DNA from 4 places in the Pectobacterium araliae genome. Region 3 is predicted to be linked to each of the others. Evidence: predicted binding sites of a transcription regulator. Region 3 holds the regulator's gene; each other region holds the start of a gene.

Region 1 (3,607 bases), 350 kb from region 3:
AAGGCCTGGTGCATATTTCTCAGATCGCCGACAAGCGTGTAGAGAAAGTGACTGACTACCTGCAAATGGGGCAGGAAGTGCCAGTCAAGGTTCTGGAAGTTGATCGTCAGGGCCGCGTGCGCTTGAGCATCAAAGAAGCCAATGCGCCAACTCAGGAAGCGGCAGCCCCGTCTTCTGAGGAATAACGACTGTTAGAAAACAGTCCTATGGCACCTTGCCTGATTATGGCAAGGTGTTGCGTATATCGTAAGGGCATGGATGTCCTTGCGTTGAGCAGTCCGGGACAGGATGTTCATCCAATGTTTGTCTTCGGGAGTGGGAAATGAAGCCTTTCTTGCGCTGGTGTTATGTTGCAACAGCACTCATGCTGGCAGGATGCAGCAACACGGATTGGCGTAAAGACGCAGTATTGGCGATTCCGTTACAGCCGACTTTGCAGCAGGAAGTGATTCTGGCACGCATGGAACAAATCCTTGCAAGCCGGGCATTAACCGATGATGAGCGAGCACAGCTATTATATGAGCGCGGAGTGCTGTATGATAGCCTCGGGTTACGGGCATTGGCGCGGAATGATTTTTCACAAGCGCTGACGATCCGCCCTGATATTCCAGAAGTTTTTAACTATTTGGGTATCTATTTAACGCAGGCAGGCAATTTTGATGCTGCCTATGAAGCGTTTGATTCTGTACTAGAGCTTGATCCAACTTACAATTACGCGCGTTTAAACCGTGGCATCGCTTTGTATTATGGCGGTCGCTATCTGTTAGCGCAGGATGATCTGCTGGCGTTTTATCGAGACGATCCGAATGATCCTTTCCGTTCGTTATGGCTGTATCTTGTGGAGCGAGAAATCAATCCAGAGACGGCCAAAATTGCGTTGAAGAAACGCTATGACGACGCCAAGAAAGGGCCTTGGGGATGGAATATTGTCGAATTCTACCTGGGCAGTATTAGTGAAAAAACACTGATGCAGCGTTTACAGGAAGAAGCTACGGATAACACTTCGCTCGCTGAGCATCTCAGTGAAACTGACTTCTATTTAGGTAAGCACTACCTAAGTCTGGGGGACAAGAACACCGCTTTGGCGCTGTTCAAGCTGACGGTTGCTAACAACGTCCATAACTTTGTTGAGCACCGCTATGCATTGTTGGAATTGGCGCTATTAGGCCAAGAGCAAGACGACCTATCAGGATCGGACCAGCAATAGCTGACGAACACGTAATCAGCCTGAAAAACTTCGGTTATCACCTTCACGGGTGAGGGCTTTTTTGTTCGCTTTTTAATCCAATTTGAGCCGGTTCACACTTTTCAATGAAAATGACTGAAAATTTTCACGACGAGTTATGTAGACTGGCCGCCATGTTTAATGAGGCACGTGTACATGACTGATTTATTTACTTCTTTTTCCGATTTGGGGCTGTCTGCTCCTATTATTAATGCCCTGACCGATCTGGGCTATGAAAAACCATCGCCGATTCAGGCTGAATGTATTCCTCACTTGCTGAACGGTCGTGATGTGCTGGGTATGGCACAGACCGGTAGCGGTAAAACTGCGGCTTTTGCTCTGCCATTACTCAATAATTTAAAACCTGAGTTAAAAGCACCGCAGATGCTGGTGCTGGCTCCAACCCGCGAGTTAGCTGTTCAGGTTGCTGAAGCCTGTAATGATTTTGCCAAGCATATGCACGGCGTTAATGTTGTTGCCCTGTACGGCGGCCAGCGTTATGACGTTCAACTGCGCGCTTTGCGTGGGGGAGCACAGATCGTTGTGGGTACTCCTGGTCGTCTGCTGGACCACCTTAAACGCGGTACGCTGGATCTGTCCAACCTGAGTGGTTTGGTGCTGGATGAAGCGGATGAAATGCTGCGTATGGGCTTCATCGAAGATGTTGAAAACATCATGGCTCAGATCCCTGCTGAACATCAGACTGCGCTGTTCTCTGCAACCATGCCGGAAGCGATTCGCCGCATTACGCGTCGTTTCATGAAAGATCCGCAGGAAGTTCGCATTCAATCAAGCGTGACTACGCGTCCAGACATCAGCCAGAGCTACTGGACGGTGCAGGGTATGCGTAAAAATGAAGCGTTGGTGCGTTTCCTGGAAGCGGAAGATTTTGATGCGGCGATTATTTTCGTTCGTACCAAGAATGCGACGCTGGAAGTGGCCGAAGCCTTGGAGCGTAGCGGTTACAACAGCGCCGCGCTGAATGGTGACATGAATCAGGCGTTGCGTGAGCAAACGTTGGAGCGTCTGAAAGATGGCCGTCTTGATATCCTGATCGCAACCGACGTTGCGGCGCGTGGTCTGGACGTTGAGCGTATCAGCCTGGTAGTGAACTACGATATCCCGATGGATTCCGAGTCTTACGTTCACCGTATTGGCCGTACCGGTCGTGCAGGTCGTGCGGGCCGTGCTCTGCTGTTCGTCGAAAACCGTGAACGTCGCCTGCTGCGCAACGTTGAGCGCACAATGAAGCTGACAATTCCAGAAGTGGAATTGCCAAATGCAGAATTGCTGGGTCAACGCCGTCTGGCTAAATTTGCAGCTAAAGTACAGCAACAGCTGGAAAGCAGCGATCTGGACATGTACCGCGCACTGTTGACGAAACTGCAACCGCAGGAAGAGTTGGACATCGAAACACTGGCTGCCGCGTTGCTGAAAATGGCACAGGGCGAACGTCCTCTGATTCTGCCGCCAGATCCGGCATTTCGCCCTCGTCGTGAATTCCGCGATCGTGATGAGTCTCGTGGTGATTCACGTGGCGATCGTCGCCGCGATCCGCGTGATTCCCGTGAACCGCGTGAAGGTGATCGTCCGCAGCGTCGTGAGCGTCGCGATGCGGGTGAGATGGAGCTGTATCGTATCGAAGTGGGTCGTGATGACGGTGTTGAAGTTCGCCATATTGTTGGTGCTATCGCCAACGAAGGGGATATCAGCAGCCGTTACATCGGTAACATTAAGCTGTTCGGGTCACACTCAACGATCGAACTGCCGAAAGGTATGCCGGGCGATCTGTTATCACATTTCACCCGCACGCGTATTCTGAACAAACCAATGAATATGCAATTGCTGGGTGATGCAGTCGCTCAGCCAGAACGTCGTGGCGGCGGCCGGCCTGGTGGCGAACGTCGTGATGGCGCAGCGCCACGTCGTTCTTTCGGCGGTGGTGAACGCCGTGAAGGTAACGCTAACGGCGGTGAGCGTCGCGAACGTTCTTTCAATCGTGATGCCGCTGCACCGCGTGCTCCACGTCGTCGCCCTGCTGACGCGTAACAATATTACAACAGAAAATAAAGTATCTTTGCAGAGATATGTAGTGTGTTGATTTTTTCTGTTATAAAAAACCCGCTTCGGCGGGTTTTTTCAAAATAAAAAACGATTTCTCTTTAAATTTTCTTTAGTTACTCAGATCTATTACAGATTAATCGTTGCTTAATGACAGTCACTGTACCTACAGGAAGTTAGTCATGAAGGTTTTCATGATCTTTCTGAATAATTAATGATTTTATTTTTTATTAAATTATGAATCGGGAATGAAATAAATGGCTGAGTTATTTAAAGAAAAATCCTTTAGCTGGTACTCTCTCGTTTTATTGTTATTATTTT
Region 2 (3,607 bases), 1.6 Mb from region 3:
ACCAACGATTTTTTCCAGACCCTTGTTGATGTATCCCGCGTCGTGAGACGTGATAGTTGCAGCAACATTGGTATCAAAATCAACAGGCGCATGAGTACGGTTTTCCTGTTTGATGCCTTCCATGACGCTGTCCCACAGCGCTGAGGTCGCTTGAGTTGCGCCAGCCAGGAAAGACTCATCACCTTCATACGGCGTGTAGTTTTTCTGGATAAAGTCACGAACGTTGACGTTATCCTGCCATTCACCTTTGCTAAAGCCTTGCCATGCATTGGCCAATTTTTCATTCAGCTCGGTCATTTTACACCTACCTTTGATATGGATTTCTTAAAACCCGACGTTGCGGCCGATAGCACCTTAGTGGTGCTTGTCTCCACCGCGCAAATAAATTACCCAATATGTCAAACCGACCATTACGCCGCCGCCGATGATATTCCCTAGGGTGACGGGAATCAGGTTATCGGTAATGAAATGGCTAACGGTTAAATGTTCAAACTGAGACGGTACCATGCCAATGGCATTCCAGAATTCCGGGGTCGCAAAATTTTTGATAACGATGCCCATAGGAATCATGAACATGTTGGCGATGCTGTGCTCAAAGCCGCTGGCAACGAACATCGCGACAGGCAGAATCATGGCAAACATTTTGTCTGTAAGCGTACGACCAGAGTAGCTCATCCATACGGCCAGACAAACCATCAGATTAGCTAAGATACCCAAGCACAATGCTTCAACAAATGTATGCTCAAGCTTGTGCTCAGCCGTTTGCAGAACGTTCAGACCCCATGCACCGTTTGCGACCATATGCTCTCCTGAGAACCAAATAAGTCCAACGAAGAAAAGCGCGCCAATCAGGTTGCCGACATAAACATTAGCCCAGTTACAGGCTAGTTGCTTCCAGGTAATACGTCCACTGGCTTTAGCAATCACGATGAGAACAGTTGAGGTAAACAAGTCTGCGCCGCAGACGACAACCAGCATGAGACCAAGGGAGAAACAAATGCCCCCGATCAATTTCGCGATGCCGAAAGGAATCGTCGCTGTCCCTGTGGTAGCCGTAATATAAAAGACGAAGGCGATCGAAATAAATACACCCGCAGTGATCGCTAAATAAAACGTCGTGCACGGTTGTTTGGTAGCTTTATAGACTCCGGCGTCTTCAGCAACTTTTGCCATAGCGGCCGGTAGTAATAGAGTGAAGGGGTTGTCAGCTTTCACACTAACTCTCTCTTAAAATTTATCAGCGTTGAGATACTAACAAAGCAGTATACGGCAAAATTTGACGTGGATCATATTGCAAGAAATTAACGGGGTGATGGGGAGGGTGGGATACTGTGATTTAATGGGTAATATATTGAATATTATGGTAAAAAAATATTTTAATTTTTACAAAAAGAGTTGAATGATAGACGTTAAACCTACCGATTTAGCGTTAATGAAAATCATGTTTTGTAGAATTTCAGTACCGCCTTGTCGAGGTAATTTAATTAAAAATTCACCATTCAATAACAATATTCTGATTATGCATCACGAATAATAAAATATTGTCCTTCAGACAACAAAATAGCCCTTTTAAATGAAGGGCTATTGGGGTTATTTACAACAGAGCGTAGACATTATTTTGACTGCCAATAACGGCGTTTCGCCTGTTGCAGCTTTTCATAGGCCGCCAGCAGTGACTGATGCGCAGGTAAAGAGGCAAAGGTATCGTCTACGGCAAACAGGCCGTAGAAGCACGCTTCGCCAGCAACGGCGGCACTGGCGACATCAACCGTCTCACTACCGTACATTTTGGTAAAGGCATCGTAGTATTCAGCGGGATTGCGTTCAGGATCGAGCGCCAACAGCAGCAGGGTTTGCAGGCAACGATAGTAATTGCTGCGTTGTGTGCTGAAGACTGAATCGTTGAAATCCTGCGTCCATTCTGTCCAAGTCAGCGCCTGATCCAGGTCGCCGCCGGCCAGCGCCAACATGGCTTTCAATTCGCCAACGCGCAGAGTGAACCAGCCATTATCTTTGCCGGTGGCAATACCAAGCAACTCGCGTACGCGGGTGAAGTCATCCAGCCCTTCGTCATCCAACTGTTGTAACAATGTCAGATACGCTTCTTGTTCCCATTTGCTGTCAGGCAGAGCCAACAGCGTGTCACGCAGATGAGCACCCATGCTGTTATTGGCCAACAGCAGATCGTCAGCAGGATAGATGTCCGACATTCCTGGTACGATGATACGGCAGGCATAAACAGCCAGATGCTCATAGTCAGCAATGTAGACCTCTTTATCTTCCTGCTTGAAGATCGCCATCAGCGTGGCGAATTCTTCTTCTGTTGACCCTTTAAAGCTCCAGTCAGCAAATTCATAATCTGCCTCTTTTTTGAACATATCCCAGGAGATCAGGCCGCTGGAATCGATAAAGTGGGTTTCCAGATTAGCGTGCTCGGCCACTTCTTCATCATCAAACGTCGGCGGAGTGAAGACATCCAGATCTTTCAGGCCGCGGCCTTGCAGCAGTTCGGTGACGGTACGCTCCAGCGCTACGCCGAAGTCAGGGTGGGCGCCGAAGGAGGCAAAGCAGGTGCCGTTGGCGGGATTAAACAGCACCACGCAGATGACCGGATATTTTCCGCCCAGTGAGGCATCGTAAGAGAAAATCGGGAAACCTTCTTTTTCCAACGTTGCAATAGCTTTGACCACGCCTGGGTAGCGGTTCAACACCTCTTGCGGGATTTCCGGCAGGCTGATGGATTCGGCAATGATGCGGTTTTTGATACTGCGCTCGAATACTTCAGACAGCCCCTGAACACGGGCTTCGTTGGCTGTGTTACCCGCGGACATCCCGTTAGAAACGTACAGGTTACCGATGATATTCATCGGAATATAGACGGTTTGCTGATCGGACTGACGGGTAAATGGCAGCGCGCAAATACCTCTGTCGGCATTGCCGGATTGCAGATCGATCAGATCGCTAGCACTCAGTTCCTGTTCAGGATCGTAAAACAGGTGTAGGCGAGCATCCAAAATCCCTTCCGGCAGAGTATCGTCTTCCGGGATCGGGAACCATTTTTCATTCGGATAGTGAACGAAATCACCGCTAGCGATAGTTTTGCCGAGGTAGAAATCAGCAAAAAAATAGTTGGTGGACAGGCGCTCGAAATACTCGCCTAACGCAGAAGCCAGAGCCGCTTTCTTACTGGCGCCTTTGCCGTTAGTGAAGCAAAGTGGGCAATCACGGTCTCGAATATGGACAGACCAGACGTTTGGCACCGGGTTCAGCCATGACGCTTCTTCGATGTTAAACCCCAGGTCCTGGAGCTGCTGTTGAAAACGGGCGATGGAATCTTCCAGGGCGGCGTCTTTGCCTGGGATAAACGTTTGAGTCATGGTGTTCACTCTTATCGAGATTAGCGGAAGCGGCATGATACGGATTTTTCTGTCTGGACTCTATGTATTCATAACAGATCGGCAACAGTGAAAAAGCACAGACTGCGTAACGTGCCGTTTTGCATAATGAAAGCGCAATAAGCGTTGCAGCCGTGATGGACGAGTGATAAAACCGATAGTAGGGTAAAAGTAGTGTGGTTATGGCGGTCGTTCCGTTATAACTACAATCG
Region 3 (3,607 bases):
TTTCGCGGGACTAGCTCAGCCTTTGACGGTTACCCGCTATCATTCGCTCATTATTGATGCCGCCTCGCTACCCGATTGCTTTGAGATCACGGCCTGGAGCGAATATGAAGGGAAACGTGACGAAATTATGGGCGTCCGTCATCGCTCGTTGCCGCTGGAAGGGGTTCAGTTTCATCCTGAGAGTATTCTCAGCCAGCAAGGACATCAGCTTTTGGATAATTTCCTTAAAATTTAATCGTGTAGAAAGTTATTCTCTTCATCGGCTGATTTAATATTGCCTGTTATTGATTTTCTATGCATATTTATTGACTATATTTTCATTTCTGACGTAATGGACAGCAGAGTGAGGCAGCAAATGGCAGTAGAGCAGAAAGCAGTGACACGGGATACCCACGATAAGGTTATTTTGCCGGTTTATGCACCCGCGAAGTTTGTACCCGTGAAAGGTAAGGGGAGCCGTGTCTGGGATCAGGACGGCCGAGAATATATCGATTTCTCCGGTGGTATCGCGGTCACGGCGCTCGGTCACTGCCATCCTGCGCTGGTTAATGCGTTACAGCAGCAGGGCGAAAAACTGTGGCATACCAGCAATATTTTCACCAATGAACCTGCGCTACGCCTCGCCAGCAAACTGATCGATGCCACTTTTGCCGATCGCGTGTTCTTTGTTAACTCTGGTGCAGAGGCTAACGAAGCCGCCTTTAAGCTGGCGCGTTACTATGCGGTTAAACGCCATAGTCCGTATAAAACCAAGATCATCGCCTTCTACAATGCGTTCCATGGCCGGACGCTGTTCACCGTTTCAGTTGGCGGACAGCCTAAGTATGCCGATGGCTTCGGGCCTAAGCCTGCCGATATCGTGCACGTTCCGTTCAACGATCTCGCTGCCGTTAAAGCAGTGATGGACGATCACACCTGCGCGGTTGTACTCGAACCCATTCAGGGGGAAGGCGGAATTACCCCCGCTACGCCTGAATTTTTGCAGGGTGTTCGTGACTTGTGCGATCAACATAAAGCGCTGCTGGTGTTTGATGAAGTGCAGAGTGGGATGGGACGTACTGGTAAATTATTTAGCTATATGCACTATGGTATTACGCCGGACATCCTGACGACGGCTAAAGCGTTGGGCGGTGGTTTCCCGATTAGCGCGATGCTGACGACGGAAGAGATCGCTTCAGCGATGACGGTTGGGGTGCATGGAACCACCTATGGCGGCAACCCGCTGGCTTGTGCTGTGGCGGAAGCCGCGCTGGATATCATCAACACGCCAGAAGTGCTATCGGGCGTAGCGGATCGTCACGATCGTTTTGTCAGTGAACTGGAGAAAATCAATCAGCAGTACGGCGTATTTGATCAGGTTCGCGGGATGGGGCTGCTGTTGGGGGCAGAGCTGAAACCGCAGTGGCATGGCCGCGCGGGCGAGTTCCTGGCGGCGGCAACGGCTCAAGGGCTGATGGTGCTGATGGCGGGGCCGAACGTCATCCGCTTTGTACCGTCTTTGATCATTGATGAAGACGATATTGCGCAGGGGATGGAGAAGTTCGCCAACGCTGTCGCGCAGGTCGTTAACGCAGCAAACTGAGTTACGCGCTTAAAAGAGTAGCGATAAAAAACGTAGGGTGGCGGCCACGGATGGCACGCCATAAAAAAAGCGTGAGGCCGAGGCTTCACGCTTTTTTGTTGGTAGGGTACAGCGACAGGGGTTTAGCGAGTGCCGTAAACGACAATCGTTTTACCGTGCGCAGAGATCAGGTTCTGGTCTTCTAACATTTTCAGAATGCGACCCACGGTTTCACGCGAGCAGCCAACGATTTGCCCAATTTCCTGACGGGTAATTTTAATTTGCATGCCATCTGGATGCGTCATGGCATCAGGTTGTTTTGCCAGGTTGAGTAATGTTTGGGCGATACGTCCGGTCACATCAAGGAAGGCGAGGTTGCCGACTTTCTCAGAGGTAACCTGAAGTCTGCTTGCCATTTGCGCAGACAGACGCATGAGGATATCCGGGTTAACCTGAATAAGCTGGCGGAATTTTTTATAGGAAATTTCAGCCACTTCACAGGCGGTTTTTGCCCGAACCCAGGCACTGCGTTCCTGACCTTCTTCAAACAGGCCGAGCTCACCAATAAAATCGCCCTGATTAAGGTAGGAAAGAATCATCTCCTTGCCTTCTTCATCTTTGATTAGCACTGCAACAGAGCCTTTCACGATGTAGTAAAGCGTTTCTGCTTTTTCACCTTGGTGAATCAGCGTGCTCTTCGATGGATACTTGTGGATATGACAATGGGAAAGGAACCATTCGAGAGTTGGGTCTGTCTGCGGTTTGCCGAGAACCATTCGCTATCATCCTCTGTTGTAATTCACTGCGCAAATTACAGGGGTCAGAGTTCCCTGTACGGCGTGTTTAACTGCTAAAAAAATAAAATTCAGTCTAGGCAGAATGACGTCAGGGAATATACTGGAACCACTGTACCCTTGATTTTGCGGTTACTGCCTTGCTGCACCGTAAACGTGGTTGGGTATGTCTGGCTACGTCATCATCTTCTTCGTTTCTGGCTTTGTCCAGAAAAGGTCTATTCTATTTTCGTTTTAACACAGCTTTAAGGATGTGTCTTGTGTTGTCTCGCTTCAGCATGACAAAGCTCTGATTAACGCTGGTTTTTGTACAGTAACGGTATAAATTTTCAAAAAATTTTTAGTGGAGAGGCATTATGCAGGCTCGGGTAAAATGGGTTGAAGGCTTAACGTTTTTGGGCGAATCCGCATCAGGGCATCAGGTATTGATGGACGGCAATTCCGGCGATAAAGCGCCGAGCCCGATGGAAATGGTGTTGATGTCCGTAGGGGGATGCAGTGCGATTGATGTGGTGTCGATTCTGCAAAAAGGTCGCAACGACGTGGCGGATTGTGAGGTGAAATTAACCTCAGAACGACGCTCTGAAGCGCCGCGCTTATTTACCCATATCAATCTGCATTTTATCGTGACGGGAAAAGGGTTGACCGATAAAGCCGTCGAACGAGCCGTTGCCCTGTCAGCGGAAAAATACTGCTCTGTGGCATTGATGCTGGGCAAAGCCGTTGAGGTGACGCACAGTCACGAAATTAGAGTGCTGGCCTAATCCTTTTCTCTGGGCACTAATTCTGGTCACTTAAGCCTGTTATAAGGGGAAACACAGGGGGAGGTTCCCATGGGGAGGCCTCACCCCTGTGGTCGGCCCGCGTATCTCGGTGCTTATTCGATGGCTTTCCCTTCTATCAGCCGCTGCACCAGCGGCGCCATGATGAGTTCCATTGCCAGCCCCATCTTCCCGCCAGGAACGACTAACGTGTTGATGTGGGAGATAAACGAACCCTGTAGCATGGCGAGCAGATAGGGATAATCAATATTATCCAACCCTTGAAAATGAATGACGACGAAGCTTTCGTCCAGTGAAGGGATAGACTTAGCGGCAAACGGGTTAGAGGTATCCACGGTAGGCACGCGCTGGAAGTTGATGTGTGTGCGAGAGAACTGTGGCGTGATATAGGTGATGTAGTCTTCCATCGAGCGGACGACGGAATCCATCACCGCTTCACGCGAGTGACCGCGCTCATTGACGTCACGAAT
Region 4 (3,607 bases), 1.1 Mb from region 3:
GTGAAAGTCGAAACTCAGGAAGGCGTTGTGCTATTGAGTGGCACAGTGGATAACAAAGCGCAGTCCGACCGTGCAGAGAGTATTGCGAAGGCCGTTGACGGTGTGAAAAGCGTCAAGAATGACCTGACAGTTAAATAATAGCCATTTCACACGGGGTTATCCGTCATCGCGGATAACCTTATTAAATCCGCACTATAAAACACCACCTGTGGATACGCAGTCAGGACGCACGAAGCGCGTCAGGATGACCACCATGATTTTCCATTTTGTCTGGTAAGGAGAGCGTATGTTTCGTTGGGGCATTATATTCTTAGTTATCGCACTGATCGCGGCAGCGCTAGGTTTCGGCGGGTTGGCCGGTACGGCAGCTGGCGCGGCGAAAATCGTCTTTGTCGTCGGTATTATTCTGTTTCTGGTTAGCTTGTTCACGGGTCGGAAGCGGCCGTAGCACCGCACATTTATACATTCGTCATACAGAGCACACAGCCGCGCCACGCGGCTGTCATATTTTATCGGCACACTATCTTTTACTGATGCTACCCGCGTATTTGCTGCATTTCGACAGTTTATCAGGAGGTTTGTGATGAATAGCGATATCATTGTTGGCAAATGGAAACAGTGGAAAGGGAACTTTCTGGCGCTGTGGGCCGATTGGTTTGACAGCGACTGTGCCTGGCTGGAAGGAAGTAACGATTACCTGTCCGGTGTCTTGCAAGAGGGTTACGGAAAAGCGCACGAAGAGGTATCCTCAGATAAAACCACGTTACACTGAGGCCTCACCGCAACGACAGGTTCGATTCTGCCATGAGGCTTTGGCAGGATAGTTCTTTGGCGTAGATTAGGTCGCCTCATCCAGACGGACCTAATTTTGACGGAGAGAAGCGACGTGCCCGCTGAACGATACCGTTTTATCGATACCCACTGCCATTTTGATTTCCCCTTATTCTATGATGACGCACCGGAAAGCTTGCGTCTGGCGCAAGACGCGGGAGTTGATCGCATCATCATTCCTGCCGTGGCTGCTCAGCATTTTGAGCGTGTATTGACGCTCACTCGTACTTATTCACCGCTCTATGCCGCACTGGGCCTTCACCCGCTTTATATCGCCGAGCATCAGGAGAGCGACCTGCTCCGTCTGGAAGACGAACTGCGCCAGTTGCCCGCCAAACTGGTGGCGGTGGGGGAGATTGGGTTGGATCTCACTATGCCAGAACCGCAGTTTGAGCGGCAGTTTACCTTCCTTGAGGCTCAACTTCGGCTGGCGAAAAAATACGATCTCCCGACGATCTTGCACTCGCGACGTAGCCACGACAGGCTGGCGCAATTACTGCGTCGTATCGATGTGCCGCGTACCGGCGTGGTTCACGGGTTTGCAGGCAGCCTGGCACAGGCGCAGGCCTTTATCCGGCTGGGCTATTACATCGGCGTAGGGGGAACCATAACCTATGACCGAGCGAATAAAACGCGTCAGGCAATCGCGCAACTGCCGTTAGATCGGTTGCTGCTGGAAACCGACGCCCCTGATATGCCGATGAGCGGCTATCAGGGGCAACCAAACCGACCCGAACGTATTTCGTGTGCGTTTCAAACGCTATGTGAGCTACGGGCTGAATCGCCTGAGGTGATAGCGGAGGCACTCTGGCAGAATTCGTTTAGGCTGTTTGGGCGGCTCACTCCGGCGTAACACGGCTGTTGTTAGTGAACGGCCTGTTACGCCACGATCGTTCCCCAAGCGGAAGGACGTACTGCTTCTGCTTTTCTGTTATTTCTGTGCGACAACAGGCAGAACAGCCATTTCGATTTCATATACCAATCATTAAATTGTGACGTAGATCACTATTATGTGTTTTGGACTGTTCGATGTTGTATGTATTTGTGACATAAATTAGCGACCTTCACGAGCCTATCTCTATAATCAGCTCGCCAGAGCGTTATTTTGCTCTGGCGGCTGATTTTTATTTTTGCTCTCACTTTTTCACGCGTTATAGGGAACTACACATGCAACTCGTTATGAGTCTCATCGGCATGATTGTTCTGATACTGTGCGCGGTTATGCTGTCCAATAACCGTAAAGCTATCAGATTGCGCACCGTAGCCGGTGCTTTCATTCTTCAGATCGGTATTGGTGCGCTGGTGCTGTATGTACCAGTAGGCCGCAAGATTCTGGAAGGGTTGACGGGCGGTGTAGCAAACGTTATCGCCTATGGAAATCAAGGCGTGTCGTTCATGTTTGGCGGTCTGGTCTCCGACAAAATGTTCGAAGTATTTGGCGGTGGTGGCTTTGTTTTTGCACTCCGCGTCTTGCCGATTATCGTCTTTTTCTCTTCTCTTATCGCCGTGTTGTACTACATGGGCATTATGCAGATAGTCATCAAGGTACTCGGTGGCGGATTACAGAAACTGCTGGGAACCTCCCGTACTGAATCGCTCTCTGCGACGGCCAATATCTTTGTCGGTCAAACGGAAGCGCCTCTGGTGGTCCGTCCGTATATTGCCAACATGACGCAGTCAGAACTGTTTGCGGTGATGTGTGGTGGGTTGGCATCGATTGCTGGTGCCGTGATGGCGGGTTATGCCCAGATGGGCGTGCCGTTGGAATACCTGATTGCGGCGTCCTTCATGGCGGCTCCGGGCGGGTTACTGTTTGCCAAACTGATGGTGCCGGAAACGGAAAAAACGCACGACCATGATGAAATGGTTGGGTTTGTCGATGAAGACGATCGCCCAGCTAACGTCATCGATGCGGCGGCAAGCGGTGCCGCTTCCGGTATGCAGTTGGCGCTGAATGTGGGGGCGATGCTACTGGCATTTATCGCCTTGATCGCCGTGTTGAACGGTATTCTGGGCGGCATTGGCGGCTGGTTTGACTATCCGCAGCTGTCACTGGAACTGATTCTGGGCTGGTGCTTTGCGCCTGTCGCGTTCCTGATTGGTATTCCCTGGAGTGAAGCGACCGTTGCGGGTTCGTTCATTGGGCAGAAACTGATCGTCAACGAGTTCGTTGCTTACCTGAATTTCAGTGAATATCTGAAAGCGGATGAGGTGGTGCAGGCCGCGGGCTTGCAGGTTCTGTCGGATCATACCAAAGCGGTGATTTCGTTTGCACTGTGCGGCTTTGCTAACCTTTCGTCTATTGCTATTCTTATTGGAGGTTTGGGCAGTATGGCACCGACTCGGCGTCAGGATATTGCCCGCTTTGGTTTGAAAGCGGTTGCGGCAGGTACGCTTTCTAACCTGATGAGCGCCTGCATTGCAGGGTTCTTTTTGGCTTTGTAAATGTAACCAGGCATTCTTGCAGTAGCGAGATGATGGGCGGCGAAAGTCGCCCATTGTTCGTTTATGCCCCTACATTTTTCATGGTTTAAGCGTGGCTTGCGCAGCATTTACCGAATGCGGGTGCGATATGCTTGCCTGAGTGGAGCAACATGCTTTCTGCTTTTATTGATGATGTTGAATGGATTTCTTTTCCACGGGCAACGGACGGTGCCGCCTACCCAGGTATTACTGCACGCTGCCATTTCCATTTGTCTGCCTACGACGACGCGCTTTTTGCCGAGGCGAACATTCCTTTTTCCGACGCGCTAGAGCGCGCCGTACCGAAACGACG

Evidence for each region. The regulator CRP, encoded in region 3, controls carbon source genes, mostly activating them, when cyclic AMP is high. The targets are predictions, from matches to a motif close to ATGTGANNNNNNTCACAT.
Region 1: a site for CRP is predicted at 1,288-1,305, ahead of yrbN (protein YrbN). Genes of this name have one in related genera too.
Region 2: a site for CRP is predicted at 1,275-1,292, ahead of focA (formate transporter FocA). Genes of this name have one in related genera too.
Region 4: a site for CRP is predicted at 1,822-1,839, ahead of AACH44_RS17770 (NupC/NupG family nucleoside CNT transporter). Genes of this name have one in related genera too.

What each region holds. Positions count from the first base shown of each region.
Region 1 covers NZ_AP028908.1:709,463-713,069, forward strand. Annotated here, with positions in the region: gene pnp (polyribonucleotide nucleotidyltransferase) at 1-185, shown strand, start outside; gene nlpI (lipoprotein NlpI) at 323-1,207, shown strand; gene yrbN (protein YrbN) at 1,318-1,389, shown strand; gene AACH44_RS03200 (DEAD/DEAH family ATP-dependent RNA helicase) at 1,382-3,274, shown strand; gene cptA (phosphoethanolamine transferase CptA) at 3,544-3,607, shown strand, end outside.
Region 2 covers NZ_AP028908.1:1,940,549-1,944,155, forward strand. Annotated here, with positions in the region: gene pflB (formate C-acetyltransferase) at 1-297, opposite strand, end outside; gene focA (formate transporter FocA) at 355-1,215, opposite strand; gene ycaO (30S ribosomal protein S12 methylthiotransferase accessory factor YcaO) at 1,614-3,377, opposite strand.
Region 3 covers NZ_AP028908.1:357,147-360,753, forward strand. Annotated here, with positions in the region: gene AACH44_RS01570 (aminodeoxychorismate synthase component II) at 1-235, shown strand, start outside; gene argD (bifunctional acetylornithine/succinyldiaminopimelate transaminase) at 356-1,582, shown strand; gene crp (cAMP-activated global transcriptional regulator CRP) at 1,705-2,337, opposite strand; gene AACH44_RS01585 (OsmC family protein) at 2,712-3,119, shown strand; gene AACH44_RS01590 (phosphoribulokinase) at 3,233-3,607, opposite strand, start outside.
Region 4 covers NZ_AP028908.1:3,925,508-3,929,114, reverse strand. Annotated here, with positions in the region: gene osmY (molecular chaperone OsmY) at 1-138, shown strand, start outside; gene AACH44_RS17785 (DUF1328 domain-containing protein) at 287-448, shown strand; gene AACH44_RS17780 (stress-response protein) at 584-772, shown strand; gene AACH44_RS17775 (TatD family hydrolase) at 887-1,684, shown strand; gene AACH44_RS17770 (NupC/NupG family nucleoside CNT transporter) at 1,999-3,276, shown strand; gene AACH44_RS17765 (4'-phosphopantetheinyl transferase family protein) at 3,426-3,607, shown strand, end outside.